DNA from 2 places in the Psychrobacter sp. NPDC064578 genome. Region 1 is predicted to be linked to the other one. Evidence: predicted binding sites of a transcription regulator. Region 1 holds the regulator's gene; the other holds the start of a gene.

Region 1 (8,443 bases):
TATTCTACAACATCATAAGATGGATGTTAGACATCTGTCTAGGGATATGGCCTCTAAAAGATACGGTCTGGAATTTAATTCTTCCAATAATTATCAGTGTTATTTTAGTGCTTGTCATAATGCGATCAAGGATTCGACTGCTACGATTTGAATTATTTGATGATAATAGCGCTAATGTATTTTACTTGGTGATGATACTTGCTTTATTTCCGCCTATATCAATCAGTCAAGCTTACTTATATGAAGCAGCATATGACATTATTGATATAAGTAATATAAGTGATATTAAATTATATCCAAAACAAAAATACTTCCAATTTGATAATAAAAGTATTGAGAAACAAGGGGTTGTTTCTTACTTCAATACTAGGGAGATGGGGAAATCTAGACAAGAGTTAAAAATATACTTATATTTTGCCACTCCTTTTTATGGAGATAAAGATATCTGGTGGGGACAGGCTTTTACTAAGGTTATTGATAATAACCTCAACGAAAAAGAGAAAGTTCAACAAATAGAAAATTTTAAAAGGATTTCTAGACAACAATATGCAAATGAAGAGATATCTACTGCTGATTATTTTGAAAAATTGCAAAACTCAGATACTAAGTATGGTTATTTAGAAGCGATTAGATTGTCAGGTCAGCAACATATTAATGACCCAATAATACTTGTATCTCAGTTGAGCACACTTAACGAAAAAACATATAAAGAGTTAGCAAAATTCTTTAGGTTTTTTATCATTGGCATGTTTATTTGCTTACTATTAGTCTTAAAAGCAACGATTGATAAAAAAGCATTTCAACAGTTTAAGGTACGCTAGATTAGTGGTGATAGTGCATGGATGATAATAATAAGCAAAGCCAGTATAGGTATAAGGATAAAAATAGAAGCAGAAACAAAAAAAGAGTAAGCAAAAGGGATAAACAGAAGCGAATACAAAGCCTAAGCGCTAAAGAATCGATCAAACTAAAACTAAAGCAAGTATTCTTGCCATATTTAGGTCTTAGTGTCCTGACCATTCTGCTTTTTGGGGCTTTACGCTGGTTGCTAGATATTTATCTAGATATTCTACCTTTAAAGGAGGGCTATTGGGATTTTGGTATTCCTTTTCTGTTATCTGTTTTAGGCGTTAGTATTTGGATGTGGCCGAGGTATGAGCTTTTAACCTTAAAATGGGTTAAGCGCAGTAGTTCAGGCTACTTTTTTATAACGATGGTTCTAGCATTAGTGATACCGCTCGTTCTCAGCCAAAACTATTTGTCTAAAGCGGCTTACGAGGTCATTGAAGTAAATAGCTTGAATGATATTCGTCATTATCCAAAGCAAAAGTATTTCAGAGTAAATGATTTTGAGCCACTCAAATTAGAGAGCGTTTCTTATATAGAAACACAAGTAATCAGTGGACGAAATTTTGACTCAACATTGCATATTGATTATTACATTGCGACGCCATTTATAGCCGCTGAGAATATTTGGCTAGGTTCTAGCTACCACACGAAATACGATAATCGTGCAGACCAAAGTATTAAAGACAGTCAATATTCAGCATTTATTAACGACTCGCGCCATAAGTACGAAGCCAAAGACCTCTCTACTATCAGCTACTTTAAGAAACTTAAATCATCAAATAGCAGAAATGCTTACTTACACACGATTTCTACGGCTAATAGGCAATCTAATTTGCCACCCTTGATATTGAAGCCAGAAACAGGATTACTTGCTGATAGCTTAGATCGTGATTTTGTTTGGGGATTTGGTTCGTTTTTTATTGGTATGGTGCTGTGCTTGTTGCTCGTTCTCGCAGCAGAGTTTGATAGTCAAGAAAAGAAAAGTACGCAAAAACATATACAAAAGCGAAAGCATATACAAAAGCAAAAGCCTGTGAAAAAACGAGCACCAGTAAGTGATGTATCAAAGAGCCTAGTAGTTTGGTTTAAAAATAATAAAGAGCGACCTGCGACGTTGGTGTTAATACTGACCTGTATAGGTGCATTTATACTGACCGTATTCATGGGTATGGATATCATTGATCCTTTATCTAGACAGGTAAATAGTGTAGGTGGGTTGACGATGGACGCGCTGCAAGCAGGTAAGCATTGGCGGGTAGTGACATCGCTTTTTGTACATGCAGGAATTATGCATTTAGTAATGAGTCTGGGGATGCTTTTTGCGACAGGTTATATTTTGGAAAAAGTATTGGGTCCTATACGTTTTATGATTGCGTTTTTTATATGTGGTATTTTCGCTAATGTTTTAGGGGTGCTATATTTTGATATGGACATGGCAGGTATTTGGGGTGCTACATTTGGCTTGTTTGGTATCGCGATACCGTTGGTGGCCTTTAAGATTTTTAATAAAAAATATCGAGAGCTATTCGGCGGTACTATCGCTGCGATATTAATCATTACTTTAACCAGCATGTTCTTTGCATTTATAAACACGCTCATTTATATGGTGTATTATCTTTTAACCTTGTGTTTTGGTATTGTTTTCGGTGTGGTCATAGTCATGACTCAAAAACAGTCGTTATTAAGGAATGCTAGACGCCATAATATATAGTTATTGGCTACTCTTCATTAAGAAACTATATCAAGCAGTATGAATCAAACGTGATGAATTGTTATTAATCATTATTAGAGACTATCTCCATTGACGCCCTCAGCAAACTATGACTAAATAAGAGTAAGGCTAATAAAGACAATATCAATGATAAAATTAACATAGCCTTTAACAATAAAGTCAGCCGTACAAGGAGTGTGCCATGTCTACTATGATTACCGATCGTACCTATCGAATCGCTCGCGAAAATACCCAAGCGATGATAATCGATGTTCAAGAACGCTTAACACCGCATATTTATGACCATGAAAATATCGTCAAAAAAACAGTGACGCTTATTAAAGGTCTACAAGCACTGAATATTCCTATCATGCTCAATGAACAGTATAAAAAAGGGCTCGGCGATACGCTACCTGAAATACGCGAGGTGTTAGAAGGCGATAACGCCAAAAGCTTTGAAAAGGTCACTTTTAGCGCTTGTGATAATGATGATTCGTGGCATTATTTAGCGCAGCAAAATCGAAGTATTGTTTTGCTATTTGGCGTAGAGACACATGTCTGTGTACTACAAACAGCGCTTGATTTGCTAGATAATGGTATGCAGCCGGTTATTATTGGTGATGCGGTCGGCTCACGCTTTCCGTATGATAAAAAGCAAGCAATACGCCGTATTCGCCGTGCTGGTGGCGTGATTACCACGGTTGAAACCATTCTGTTTGAGCTGTGCCGCAGTAGTCAAGACCCTGCTTTTAAAACCATCAGTAACTTGATTAAATAGTTATTTTATTCAAGATAGAACCGATAGCGCTTACTCACATAAGCGCTATTTTCTTTTTTATAGTGGTGCTAACTAGCTATAGGTTGGCATGCTCTTTCATAGCGCTCATAAAATGTATAATACTTGCTTATGCGTAAAGGTAAAATGAAGCGCTATATCTTCGTAGAAAAATTAAGAGAAAATTTATGCCATCAACCAAACCCCTTTTATTAACCAACCCAACGCTTGCCTCAAACATTGATATAGATCATGTCACTCATTTCTTATTAGAGCTTGATGCGCTTAAACGTATCAATCGTCATAGCTATGTGACGCATACCACACGCAAAGAAAACTCTGCCGAACATTCATGGCATTTAGCCATGGCGTGCTGGTCTATCGCTGAACAGTTCGAGCTAGATGTCAATCATGAAAAACTACTCAAGATGGCATTGGTACATGACTTGGGTGAGATTGACGCAGGCGATACGTTTTTATTCGCAAACAGTCGTAGCGAGGCGCACATTGAAGAACGTGCTGGTATTGCTCGATTGCAAGCTGAGCGTGGCAATGGCATCATGGATTTAAATGAGATTTGGGAAGAGCAGGAGACGGGTAGTAGTAAAGAAACCCAGCTGCTTAAAGTGGTTGATCGCTTATTGCCTTTTTTATTGAATTTAAATACCAATGGAAAAACGTGGATTGATGCTAACGTCACGTGCTCGCAAGTGACTGCGGCACTTGCTTTTATCAAAGACAGCTTTCCTCCCATTTATGATTGGCTATCAAAAAATATCGACTATGCGACTCGGCAAGGGTGGTTGATTGATGCTTAAGTAAAGCCATTATTTTGCCGTTTACATGTTTGCAAATATTCATCTTTTTCAACTAGTAAAGCATTTAGAATTAGCTAAATGAGCGATTAAGTACATCATATAGAGAGATTATTAAATGAGAGTCACTGGCACTTATAAGGTTTTTGCTAAATCGCTCGTCTTTGTTAGCCTATTAACTTTGGCGCAACTAACGCAGGCCGCCGCACCTATTAGTAATGGTGATAAACTGGCGCACGATGCCAAAAAACAGATCGGTATTACCACCAGCTATGATCCTGCTTACCGCAAGTTGGATTTTCCGCGTGGCGATGTACCGATAGAAACTGGCGTCTGTACCGATGTCATTATTCGCGCTTATCGCTTGCAAAATATAGATCTACAGCAATTAGTCAACCATGATATGAAGTCAAATTGGTCGGCTTATCCAAAGACTTGGGGGCTCAAATCAACCGATAAGAATATCGATCATCGCCGAGTGCCCAATCTTGAAGTGTTTTTTGCGCGTCACGCAAAGACATTATCGACGACTGATAAAGCCAGTTTTCAAGCAGGCGATGTAGTGACGTGGCGACTACCGAATGGTAATTTGCCGCATACAGGTATCGTCTCCGATAAAGTCGCTGCGGATGGTACACCGCTGATTATTCACAATATCGGACGCGGTACGCAAGAAGAAAACATCTTATTTGCTTATCCTATTCTCAAGCACTTTCGTTATTAACTACTTTTTTTATTAACTAGGGTGTGTCATCAATTAGATTGTGAGGCTTAAAATGAGAAAAATTGTAGATAAACAAGGAAGAAATTGTCGTTAATATGAACATATTGACAAAATTTCTGACGATGTTTAGCAAAATTTAGCCATTTTAAGACCACTAAATGTATTCATGTGCTAATTGATGACACGCCCTAATATGTTGCGATAAGATAATTACCCACAATAAAAGGCTCAGTTCAGCATAAATTAGGATGCTGAACTGAGCTTTTTTTAATTCATTAAATCGCTTGTCTAAGGAGTGTTAGCGACACCCAATAACTGTCCCATTTTTACCACACTATCGGCTTGCATACTATCTTGCCAATCTGCTTTTGCGCCTTTTGGTAGAATGACAATTGCGGTTGAGCCTAAATAAAAACGCCCCAACTCATCGCCTTTTTCAAAGCTCATATTGTGCTCAGCTTCTTGAATATCATCAGTGCGGGAAATTTTACCAGTTGCCACCGTTTCGATACCAGCGACAATTATCGCCCCAACCATCACCACCGCTGCTTTGCCATATGCTGTATCAAACAGACAAACCAAGCGTTCATTACGCGCAAATAAGTCCGGCACGTTCGCCGCCGTAGTATTGTTGACCGAAAACAGCGTGCCCGGTACATAACGGGTTTTGGTTAGAGTACCGGCGAAGGGCATATGTACACGGTGATAGTTACTGGGCGCAAGATAAACCGTCGCAAAACTGCCATCCGCAAAATAGCGGCCATCTTCGCTGTCAGCAAGCAGTTGACCAACGTCATAATAGCGACCTTTTGCTTGGAGCAATTTATGGTCGTCAATTTGACCCAACTGCGAGATAATACCATCGGCAGGACTGACGATACCATGAGGCGTCATGTCGATAGGGCGCGCGTCTTCTTTTAGCTCACGAGTAAAAAAATCATTAAAGCTCTCATAGGCGTTGAGACTTTGGCGCTCATACTCGTCCAAGCTGACGTTGTAGGCTTTAGCAAAGCTACGGATAAACGTGCGTTTAACATAAGGATGGCGGCTAGCGGCTAGACGCCCAGCAACTTTACTCAGTTGCTGCTGCGGGACAAACTGTTGTAAAGTAGTGAATACATTCATAATGAGGCTACCAAAATAGGGTGTGATGTAATAATTAATAAGCAAGAGAATGGCCGTATTTTATCATGGACGGCGTATTATTGTATGGGCATAATTGGTAAGGAATCTATAAATGAAAGCACTTATACAGCGCGTACGCCATGCTAGTGTCACCGTCGATGCGCAGTGTGTTGGTACGATTGAGCAAGGCATATTGGCTTATATTGGTTTAGGGCCTGATGACGACATAACAAGCGCACAGCGAATGGTGGATAAAATCCTCACCTATCGTATTTTTGACAATGATGATGATCCTGCCAAGTACGGCAAACTGGATAAAAATGTCCAGCAAGTTGGTGGCGGACTGTTATTGGTATCACAGTTTACGCTAATGGCAAAAACAGACAAGGGTCGTCGCCCTGACTTTGGTGGTGCGATGGCACCTGATGCGGCGCAAGCGTTGTTTGCGCAATTGGTCGCTTATGCCAACACGCAATATCCAAACGTGGCAACTGGTCAATTTGGTGCCAATATGCAAGTGTCGAGCGTCAATGATGGGCCATTGAATTTCTTGTTAGAAGTAAATTGAGTAAACCAAGCATTAGCCGTCACGAGACTTATGAACCGCTTAAAAGTCGAATGTCATTAAACTGTCATAATTACCCCGTTTAATAGGGAGCAGCAGGCGAGCATTTATCGCCTTTTTTGTCAGCTAAATGTTGTCCTCTAACACTGAGAATGCCGTATGTATAATGAGCAAATTTTGATTGTTGAAGATGAACCTGCGATTCGTGAAATGATCGTCATGACGCTAGAGATGGCGGGATTTGATAGTCTGCAGGCAGCGGATGTATCTGAGGCGCACCAACAAGTGGTCGATCACCGCCCTGCGCTGATTTTGCTAGATTGGATGCTGCCCGGTGATAAAAGTGGCATTGATTTTTGCCGATTACTCAAAAACGATGAGCTACTCGCTGAGATACCAGTCATTATGTTGACAGCTAAAAGTGAAGAGGACAGCAAGGTGCATGGCCTTGATGCTGGTGCTGATGATTATATGACCAAGCCTTTTTCGACACGTGAGTTGATATCCAGAATCAAAGCAGTATTGCGGCGTAGTAACGCGCTCAATAGTGATAAACCTATCGAAATCGGCAATTTGAGCCTTGATCCCAAAAGTCAGCGAGTGACAGCGGCTGGTAAAGTGGTTGATGTCGGGCCTACGGAATATCGATTATTGGCATTTTTTATGAGTCATCCAGAGCGTGCCTATACGCGGACGCAGCTGCTAGACCAAGTATGGGGCGGTAATGTATATATCGAAGATAGAACCATTGATGTGCATATCAAACGTTTGCGGACATTACTACGACCACATCAATGTGATACGTTGATACAGACAGTACGCGGGACAGGCTATCGATTTTCTAGCTTTATTGAACCAATTTAACGGACGGTTTTTATTCGCTATAAAAGCAGTATGTTAATCGTAGCACAGTGAAAAACGGCGAATAGTGATAAGGATGATGGATGAACACCCTAATATCGGCTCAAGGCGACCAACAAAATAAGTCACTGCTAGCAACTCAGCAGAATACAACGGATCAACTCAAAAAAATTAGAAGCGCACTACGCGCATTGCGTGATGCGGTGGTTTTGCTCAATGACGATGATGGGCTTGAATGGTGGAATCAGGCTGCCGAAGATTTAATGTTGTTACAGTTGTCAGATAAAGGTAAGTGCATTTTTGACTTTATTAGTGCGCCTGAATTTCGTCAGTATTATCAGGCGACGACCAACCCTATCGATGGTGCTCAGGATGGTGTGCACATTGTCTCGTGGCGCGCGCCCAAGCGTTATCTAAAGTGTGAGCTCACGCCTTTTGGCGATGAGAAGCTGCTCATCATTTATGATGTGACGCGCTTGCATCATTTAGAAGAGATGCGCCGCGATTTTGTGGCGAATGTCTCGCATGAGTTACGCACACCGTTGACCGTCATGATGGGTTATCTAGAAAATTTTTCGGATCAGCCAGATATGCCGCCGCATTGGAAGCGCGGGTTTGAGCTGATGAGCCAACAGACTGCGCGTATGAATAGAATTGTAAATGACTTATTGCTGTTATCTCGCATCGAAATCGAAGAAACCCATGAGCTCAGCTATATTGATATGACCAAGCTGCTGACCCATGTTTATGATGATGCGCAAGCGTACAATCAAGAATATGGGCATACCATTCACTTGCAAATAGACACTTATGACGGACTGTATGGCTCAGAGATGTATCTAAATAGCGCGCTTTCTAATCTGGTGATTAATGCCATCAAATACACGCCCAAGGGCGGTAATATCGCCATTAGCTGGACAAAAACGTCAGAAGGTTGCCGATTTGCCGTCGAAGACAACGGTATTGGTATTGCACCTGAGCATATCGCACGGTTGACGGAGCGTTTTTATCGTATTGA
Region 2 (8,443 bases), on a different contig from region 1:
CAGTGCTAGCCAATCTCGGCGGCGATCATTAAGCATATCCGCACGAATTTGTTGTATTTCTCGCAGTTGACTGTCTTGGCGTGATCCTTGTGAGGCAAGGCTTTGTAAGCCTTGATCCAGTAGCTTTGGAATATCAGTGGTCGATAATAAAATCTCTGGTAACTGCTGACGCAAGTGTTGCAAATTACGCATGGGATCGAGCTGCTCTTTAATCCAGCTGCTTAAAATCGGCTTGGCAAGTGACCAGATATCAAGGTCAGGGTATAGGTCACGACCAAGTCCTTCGACATGCACCAAGGTCTTCAATAGCAGCATGAGTTGCGGTGGAATACTCATATGATGACGACGGGCGATATCTAAGATTTGCATTAAGACACCAGCAAAGTCGATATCATTAATGGATTTTTGTAGCATTGGACCAACCGTGCGTTTCATATCGCGCATTAGGGCATGCTTGTCTGTATTTGGTGGAATCCAGCCAGCTCTACTGACGATATCAACCATCGCCGTAAAGTTGTTATTCATCACCGCCAACAGCATGCGCGCGACGATAAGCTGATCGTCTTTTGATAGCGTGCCCATGATGGCGCAATCAAGCCCGATATAGCGTGGTTCATGACCTAAGTCAACCGCTGCCATATCGGCAGTGAGTGTTTTAACCGGCGGCGTCTCTACAAACACATTACCCGGATGCATATCGGCATGAAAAAAGTTATCGCGGAATACTTGGGTAAAAAATATCGTTAAGCCTTTTTCTGCTAGTGCTGCTCGGTCATAACCAAGTTGATCAAACACTGCAACTTGCGAGATAGGAACGCCTTGGATACGCTCCATGACCATCACATTTTTGGCAGAATCATAGACTTCTGGTACATACATCAATGCGGAACCCAAGAAGTTGTTGCGCATCTGAGTGGTATTGTCTGCCTCTAAGGTCAAATCCAGCTCGTTTAACATCACTTGGCGATAGTCTTCGACAATATCGACGATATGGATGGCACGTGCCGCTTCAATACGCGCTGATGCCCAATCGGCCAGCTCACGTAGTAGCTCAAAATCAGCAATGATGGTGGTATGAATATCAGGACGCACCACTTTTACCACCACTTCACGACCATCATGCAGCGCAGCAGTATGTACTTGGGCAATAGAAGCCGCCGCTAGAGGTTTGACATCAAAGCGTGCGAACAAGGTGCCAATCGATTGACCAAGACCGTGTTTAGGGTCTTGGATTTGGGTAATGGCCACATCAGAATTGAAAGGTTTGACTTTGTCTTGTAGCTGAACCAATTGTTCGATAATCTCAGGCGGCACTAAATCGCGACGCGTTGACAGCAGTTGTCCGAGCTTTAAAAACAGCGTGCCCATGTCTTCAAGCGCATATTTAATCGCATTGGGTTGGTGTTTTTTACCCCACGCCGCTGGATGTAGGCGAATCAAACGCGCCAAAGGTTGCAGCTGTGGCGCGTCTTCGATAGAAAGATGAGTATCGATGCGATAAGTTGCGGCGATACGCCAAAGCTCAAGTAAACGGGCGCGATGAGATAATAGCATGAGGTATGGGTACTCTAAAGAAAGTCGAAAATAGGGTGGGCACTGCACTTATTTATAAACTGCACTTATCTATAAAAAGTGCTATCGATAATAGGATTTAGCGATCATCGACGACAACAGTTATTGATGAAATGAGTTATTGAGAAAACGTGCCTGTTCATCTTTGATAGCAGCAAGTTTGGCCTCTTCACGTTCGACATCAGCCCACAGCTTTAACAGTTGCTGCTTAAGGTCGTTTACTTCTGCTGCCTCGGTAGGATCAGGAGCACTATTACCTGCCACCTCATTAGCCCAGTCGCTGACATCGTCAAAAGCGCGTTTGGCACTATGACGCCAGCTACCTTTTAGCTGTGATATAAGTAGATGTAACTGACTGGCCATCGGCTTACCAATAAATGGCTCAAGCTGTCCTGCGACATCTGGGTCGAAACCTGCGACCAGTTGTTTGAGCTGCATGAGCACCTTATAATCACCCGCGATAGGTAAATTGCCTTCGGCACCACGCATCAGATTCAGCAGTTGCGCTGGGTTATCTACAGTAATGGTACAGTCTGGACGACTATGACCAATCCGTGCGCGCTCCATACTGGCTTGTTGGTGCTCGTTCATCGCGCCACTTTGCTCAAACACACTCTCGGTTGTCACCGGCTCAAAACGTAAACGCTCATGAGTGAATAAAATATCCAAACGAATCTCAGGCATGGCCATATTGAGTCGCAACACTTTGCCAGCAAGCGGTGCCAATCCTGATTTGGTAATCTCATCACTAGCAATAGCAAGGTTAATCAGCTTTTCGGCACCCGCCAAAAGTAGAACAGTCAGCATAAGGCTCTCGCATAGTCAGTTGAGCGCCTGAAAAGAGCGCATCATTTGTAAAGGTCAGTTGCCACCACTTTACGTGATGGCATGTCTATTACGATGGTTTTTAACTTAATCTTACGCTTTAAAGCCGCGATGGACAGCGACAATACCAGCCGTCAAGTTATGATAATCACAATTTTCAAAGCCCGCTTGCTGCATCATCTGTTTCAGCGTCTGTTGATCAGGATGCATACGAATCGATTCGGCCAAGTATTGATAACTCTCAGAATCATTGACAATCAGCTTGCCCATAAGAGGTAAGGCAGTAAATGAGTATAAATCATAGGCTTTAGACAATGGCTCAAATACAGGTTTTGAGAATTCTAAAATTAATAAACGACCACCTGGCTTCAGCACACGGTACATCGATTTGAGCGCTGCGTCTTGGTCTGTGACATTACGCAGACCAAAGCTAATAGTGATTAAGTCAAAGCTATTGTCATCAAATGGCGCGAGTGTTTCTGCATTGGCAAGTACAAAATCGACGTTGTTGCAGCCAGCATTGATTAAGCGTTCACGACCGACTTCGAGCATGGCGGCATTGATATCTGATAACACCACATGACCGTTTCTGCCGACTTCACGGCTAAATACTTTGGCTAAATCACCCGTACCACCAGCGATATCAAGCACATGTTGACCCGCACGCACGCCTGACAAGCTAATCGCATAACGCTTCCATAAGCGATGAATACCGAAGGACATTAAGTCGTTCATGATGTCATATTTTTTGGCGACTGAGGTAAATACGTCCGCCACGCGCGCTTGTTTTTCAGCCTTATTGACGGTCTTGTAGCCAAAATGCGTTTCTTCATTACCATCAACATCAGGTGTATGCGGATTATTGATGTCATCACGCTGGTTAAAAAGCGTTTGTTTGGCGGTTTGTGTTTGTGCAGATGCATTGTCTACAGTGTTGCTGCTGGTATTGTTATTTGGCATAGTGGTTTGTTGGCCTTGTGGCGTTCCCGTTGGTAGGTCTTGGACTTGTGTAAAGTCATTTTTCTTGCTGTTTTCTACGCCAGCATTAATACTCGTATTAAGCGTGCTATTAGTTTCATAGCTTTGACGTGCTTGCACCTGTGCTGTGATATTTTGATTGTGGGTGATGCTATCTCTGACCAATTTATCTTGTAAATGACCATTGATGGTAGGTTTTTGATCGAGATGCGCGTTGTTATTATGGGTATTATCGGTCATAGCATTATCCTGTTATTCACTTTTATGATTATTGGTTTGCAAGGTATAAAATAGCAGCTAACCAAGCAAATGAGGCGTCTATCATACACCAAACGTCATTGGCTTACCGCCATTATCCGTCTCATGAACACGGTCAATAATCTCAAGCTCACGCTCACAAAATGGTTCAATGAAACCACTGACACTGTCTAACGGACGCATCGCGATAAATCCAGCACTAATAAATTCATACAAGGGTTGATAGTTGTAACGGCAGGCGGTGCCTTTAGCCAAGGCAAAGGCTTTTTGCAACATAAAAGAGTTTATATACTTATCAGTACGATAGCACACCTCTTTTAAGTGACCAATTTGGATACGTCTGGTATCGGCTTCGTTGACTACGCGATAGGCGGTCAGCATGTTGTCTTCATTAACGGCTAAATCTTGAGCCAATAGCCATTCTGCTAAATGTAAATCCAGCTCTATTGCTAAGATAGCTGCTTGTATCGCCATGCTGCCGGTTTCTAAAGCCGCTGCTGGCGCAAAACGTTCAACTTTTTGCGCTTTAGGCACAATGCGTTCTAACTGTTTGGCCAACAATTTAAACTCATCGCCGCCATACAACTGTGTCAAAAAATAATCTGCCATCAGCTGATTTTGAGGTTGCTCAAACAAGTCTTTGTGAGTGTTCTGAATACGATCTCGTTGCCAAGCTTGCACCTCGCTGAGTTTATCGTTTAATACCAAATCTTCATGATAAGGCAGTGCCCAAAAACGGTTCAAATGTTGTTGTAAGTCGGCTAAAGAGGCCATGGTCAGTAAACCTGCATAAAAGTAAAGAGGATTAAAAGGTTGCGAATAAAAAGCTCAGGATAAACCGTGTTTTATATTTTTGGTTTTTGTATTTATAGAGCGTGATTACAGCATGTGTCTGAGATTGTGTTCACCTTAAAAGAAAATAAAGCAGAATACAAATGTCAAACTGTTACATAGCAGCGTTATTTACCGAATTGCTGCAATGCTATGATGACGCTAATACGCTTTCAATCATAGGATGATGACAGTTATGAGCAAAAATAATAAGACGACTGAATCCACCGCACCACAAGCGCTAAGTACACAATTTAGTGAGCAAATTGTCGATGAGCGCCTAACCCCCAATCCCCTGAGCCAGTTTTCTATGGACAAAGATGCACTGAGATTGGCACTGGTCACGGCCCAATATGCTCTACGAGCAACGCGGCAACAGACGCCGCCAATCCTCAATAAACCAACAGGGCTATTGGTATTGGTCAATGGTATGGAGCAGGCAGGCAAGGGTACCGCTGTCAAGCAATTGCGCCAATGGGTAGATCCTCGACTACTTAAAGTTGAGGCAACCGTTGGTGATTGTCCCTTAGCATATCAGCCGATTTGGCAGGCACATACCAAGGCGTTACCCCGTCATGGCGATGTGATGGTTCATTTTGGCAACTGGTATGCTGACTTGCTTTATAACGTCATGCGTATGGCAACGTCAGACAATGATAATGATAGTGATAATAAGGAACAGTCAAAAAATCTAAAATCAAAACGCACAAAGCCTGACAATGACAAGTCTGACAACGACAAAGCGTTACCGATTGCGCAATGGCAAGCATATTTACAGCAGCAGCTTATTAAACTACAAGCGTTCGAACAGGACCTCGCTGCCAATCAAACCCGACTGCTTAAATGCTGGTTCCATGTCGATATCGAAACGTTGCAAGCGCGACTGAATGACGATGAAGCCGATCCGCAGTTTTTATACCAAATTGACTGGAATAGTAAAAAAGTTATCGAAACCTTTAATCAAGTGGCTACCGTTCTGCTACGCCAGCAAGATGATTGGATCATCATTGATGGTGATGACAAGTCAGATGCGGCTGACCATTTTTGCCATGAAGTGCTACAAGCGATGCAAACCCCGCTAATGAGTAGTAAAATAAATACAGTACAAACCTCTGATAAATCGAAGGCTAAGAAGCAAGTTCAGCAAGCACTCAAATCAGCAAAGTTTGAACCCGTAAAAATTCCTAAATTTTTAAAAGATATCGATGATGCAGAGATTGATAAGTCGGACTACCGTGATGCGTTGGTAGAAAAACAAGTTCGCCTTGCCCAGTTGCTGCGTGCGCGCAAAGGGCGTCATATCGTTTTTGCCTTTGAAGGAATGGACGCTGCTGGCAAAGGTGGCGCGATTAAAAGGTTGGTTGCGCCGCTCGACCCACGCGAGTATCAAATTTATAATATCAGTGCGCCAATGCTGTATGAGCTGCAACATCCTTATTTATGGCGTTTTTGGACCAAACTTCCGAACGAGCAAACCGACCGTATTAGCCGTATTGCCATTTTTGATCGGACTTGGTATGGGCGCGTTTTGGTTGAGCGCATTGAGGGTTTTGCCACGGATGAGGAATGGCAGCGTGCTTACGATGAAATCAATCGCTTTGAGGCGGATTTAGCCGCGGCGGGGACAATCGTTATCAAATACTGGTTGGCTATCGATAAAAAAGAACAGCTTAAACGTTTTGAGGCACGTCAAAAGACACCGCACAAGCAGTTTAAGCTGACGGACGATGACTGGCGCAACCGTGATAAATGGTCGGATTATGTGCAGTCTGCGGCGGATATGCTGGCACGTACCGATACAGAGTACGCACCGTGGTGCGTCATCGCGACCAATGAGAAGCGTCAAGCACGTTTGGATATTTTAGACCATGCAATTAAGCAACTATCAGCGGTGTGTGGCAGCTGATATGTGATTGGTCATTCAATTAGGTAGTTGGTTACAAAGCGCCATAATTATATATTTAACGTTAAATAAATTCAGGGAAAGAGAGTATAATGCTGCGTTACAGCAGGATGTTTTCTAACACATATGCTGGCAGTTACAAATCTTGCAATATCATCATGCATTATGCGCTTATATTTAATATAATAGGCGCGTAATAGCTCCTGCTGTGCACGAAACTCACTGAGTGAGTAGCGTGTTTTTACCCTTTGACACAGACATTTTAATCACTCTGGTTAATAAGTTTAGCAAAGGTTCTTACAATAGCAGTTATTAGAACCAAAATTATTACTACGACATCTCTAAGCCGCAAGCTGCTGTAATCAGACGATTTGGCAATATTCCTTGCGGCTTTGTGACATATTGAGTGATGTGTTTTACCTTATTTACTGCCTTTACGTAAAATAAAATACGAGTAAATAAAAGATAAGCGTTAGGGTAGAGCACCAAGATAGCAGTAAGAAAAACCGTTTTTTAGCAAGCATATTGCGCGTTTCATATACGTTATATTAATGTCAGAAGCTATCACGAGCATTATTAATAGCCGCGCAATGTCATCAACCGCCTATAATTTCAATCAGCTTACGCAGGACGTATCAACGTATGGGTATCAGCAACAGTTCTACAGAGCCAGTCAAATCAGTCGGTTCTATGAGAATAAATCTATTTTTTGCCATTTTACTGATTGCGATGACCGCCTACTTTTTGTGGTGGGGTCTAGATTACACGATGCGTCAACAGACGACGCTATTTATTGTGGCCACCGCTTTTGGTGTCTTTATGGCATTCAATATTGGTGGTAATGATGTCGCCAACTCCTTTGGTACCTCAGTGGGTGCAGGGACGTTGACTATCCCGCAGGCGCTGGGTATCGCAGCGATATTTGAAGTGTCCGGAGCCGTACTGGCAGGTGGTGAAGTCACCGATACCATTCGAAGCGGCATTGTCGATTTAGATGGTCTTTCAGTAACGCCCAACCAATTCATTTATGTCATGCTGTCAGCGCTCATCGCTGCCGCATTTTGGCTGTTATTTGCCACCAAAAAAGGTCTGCCCGTTTCGACTACGCACGCTATTATTGGCGGCGTTGTTGGCAGCTCTATTGTATTAGGTATCACGTTAGGTGGTACTGAAATGGCATTATCAACGGTGAATTGGAGTACGATTGGCACCATCGCGATTTCTTGGGTATTATCACCGCTATTGGGCGGCGTTTTGTCCTATGTATTATATGGACAGATTAAGAAAAACATCATTGAGTATAATGATAGAACAGAGGCGCACATTGCGACTTTGAAAGGCGACAAAAAAACCTTAAAACAAAACCACAAAGAGTTTTTGGACGGTTTAACAGAATCAGAACAACTGGCCTATACGTCAGCGATGTTGCGTGATCAAGAAATCTACAAAGATGATGATTGCGATGTTGAAGATTTAGAGACTGACTACTATAAACAGCTTTATGAGATTGAAAATGAACGCAGCAACCTTGATACGCTAAAAGCGTTGAAGCAATGGGTGCCTATCATTGCGGCTGCAGGCGGCGCGGTCATGGCCTCTTTGGTCATCTTTAAGGGTCTAAAGAATGTCAATAATGGCATGACGACGCTGCAAGGCTTTTTAATCATGGGTATGATCGCGGCGCTAGTGTGGCTTGCGACCTTTATCTATACCAAGAGTATCCGCGGTAAACATAAAGAAGATTTGACCAAAGCGACGTTTATTATGTTTAGCTGGATGCAAGTCTTTACCGCCTCTGCTTTTGCCTTTAGCCATGGCTCAAACGATATTGCCAATGCCGTCGGTCCTTTTGCCGCGATTATGGATGTTATCCGTACCAATAGCATTGCGACTGAAGCCGCTGTACCACCTGCGGTTATGCTGACCTTTGGTGTTGCGCTTATCGTTGGTCTTTGGTTCATTGGTAAAGAAGTCATTCAAACGGTTGGTACCAACTTGGCAAAAATGCATCCCGCTTCTGGTTTTTCAGCTGAATTGGCTGCGGCAGCAGTGGTTATGGGCGCATCAACCATGGGT

The links. The regulator PhoB, encoded in region 1, activates phosphate uptake and scavenging genes when phosphate is short. The targets are predictions, from matches to a motif close to TGTCATNAANCTGTCATAA.
Region 2: a site for PhoB is predicted at 6,959-6,977, ahead of ACI2JM_RS09280 (inorganic phosphate transporter). Genes of this name have one in related genera too.

Annotation. Positions count from the first base shown of each region.
Region 1 covers NZ_JBJDPI010000012.1:48,838-57,280, forward strand. Annotated here, with positions in the region: gene ACI2JM_RS13015 (hypothetical protein) at 1-821, shown strand, start outside; gene ACI2JM_RS13020 (rhomboid family intramembrane serine protease) at 839-2,560, shown strand; gene ACI2JM_RS13025 (isochorismatase family protein) at 2,763-3,338, shown strand; gene ACI2JM_RS13030 (HD family hydrolase) at 3,524-4,153, shown strand; gene ACI2JM_RS13035 (DUF1287 domain-containing protein) at 4,269-4,874, shown strand; gene asd (archaetidylserine decarboxylase) at 5,163-5,999, opposite strand; gene dtd (D-aminoacyl-tRNA deacylase) at 6,112-6,567, shown strand; gene phoB (phosphate regulon transcriptional regulator PhoB) at 6,724-7,428, shown strand; gene phoR (phosphate regulon sensor histidine kinase PhoR) at 7,509-8,443, shown strand, end outside.
Region 2 covers NZ_JBJDPI010000006.1:258,336-266,778, forward strand. Annotated here, with positions in the region: gene ACI2JM_RS09255 (ABC1 kinase family protein) at 1-1,554, opposite strand, end outside; gene ACI2JM_RS09260 (SCP2 domain-containing protein) at 1,675-2,379, opposite strand; gene ubiE (bifunctional demethylmenaquinone methyltransferase/2-methoxy-6-polyprenyl-1,4-benzoquinol methylase UbiE) at 2,491-3,615, opposite strand; gene ACI2JM_RS09270 (FFLEELY motif protein) at 3,697-4,407, opposite strand; gene ACI2JM_RS09275 (ATPase) at 4,661-6,370, shown strand; gene ACI2JM_RS09280 (inorganic phosphate transporter) at 7,010-8,443, shown strand, end outside.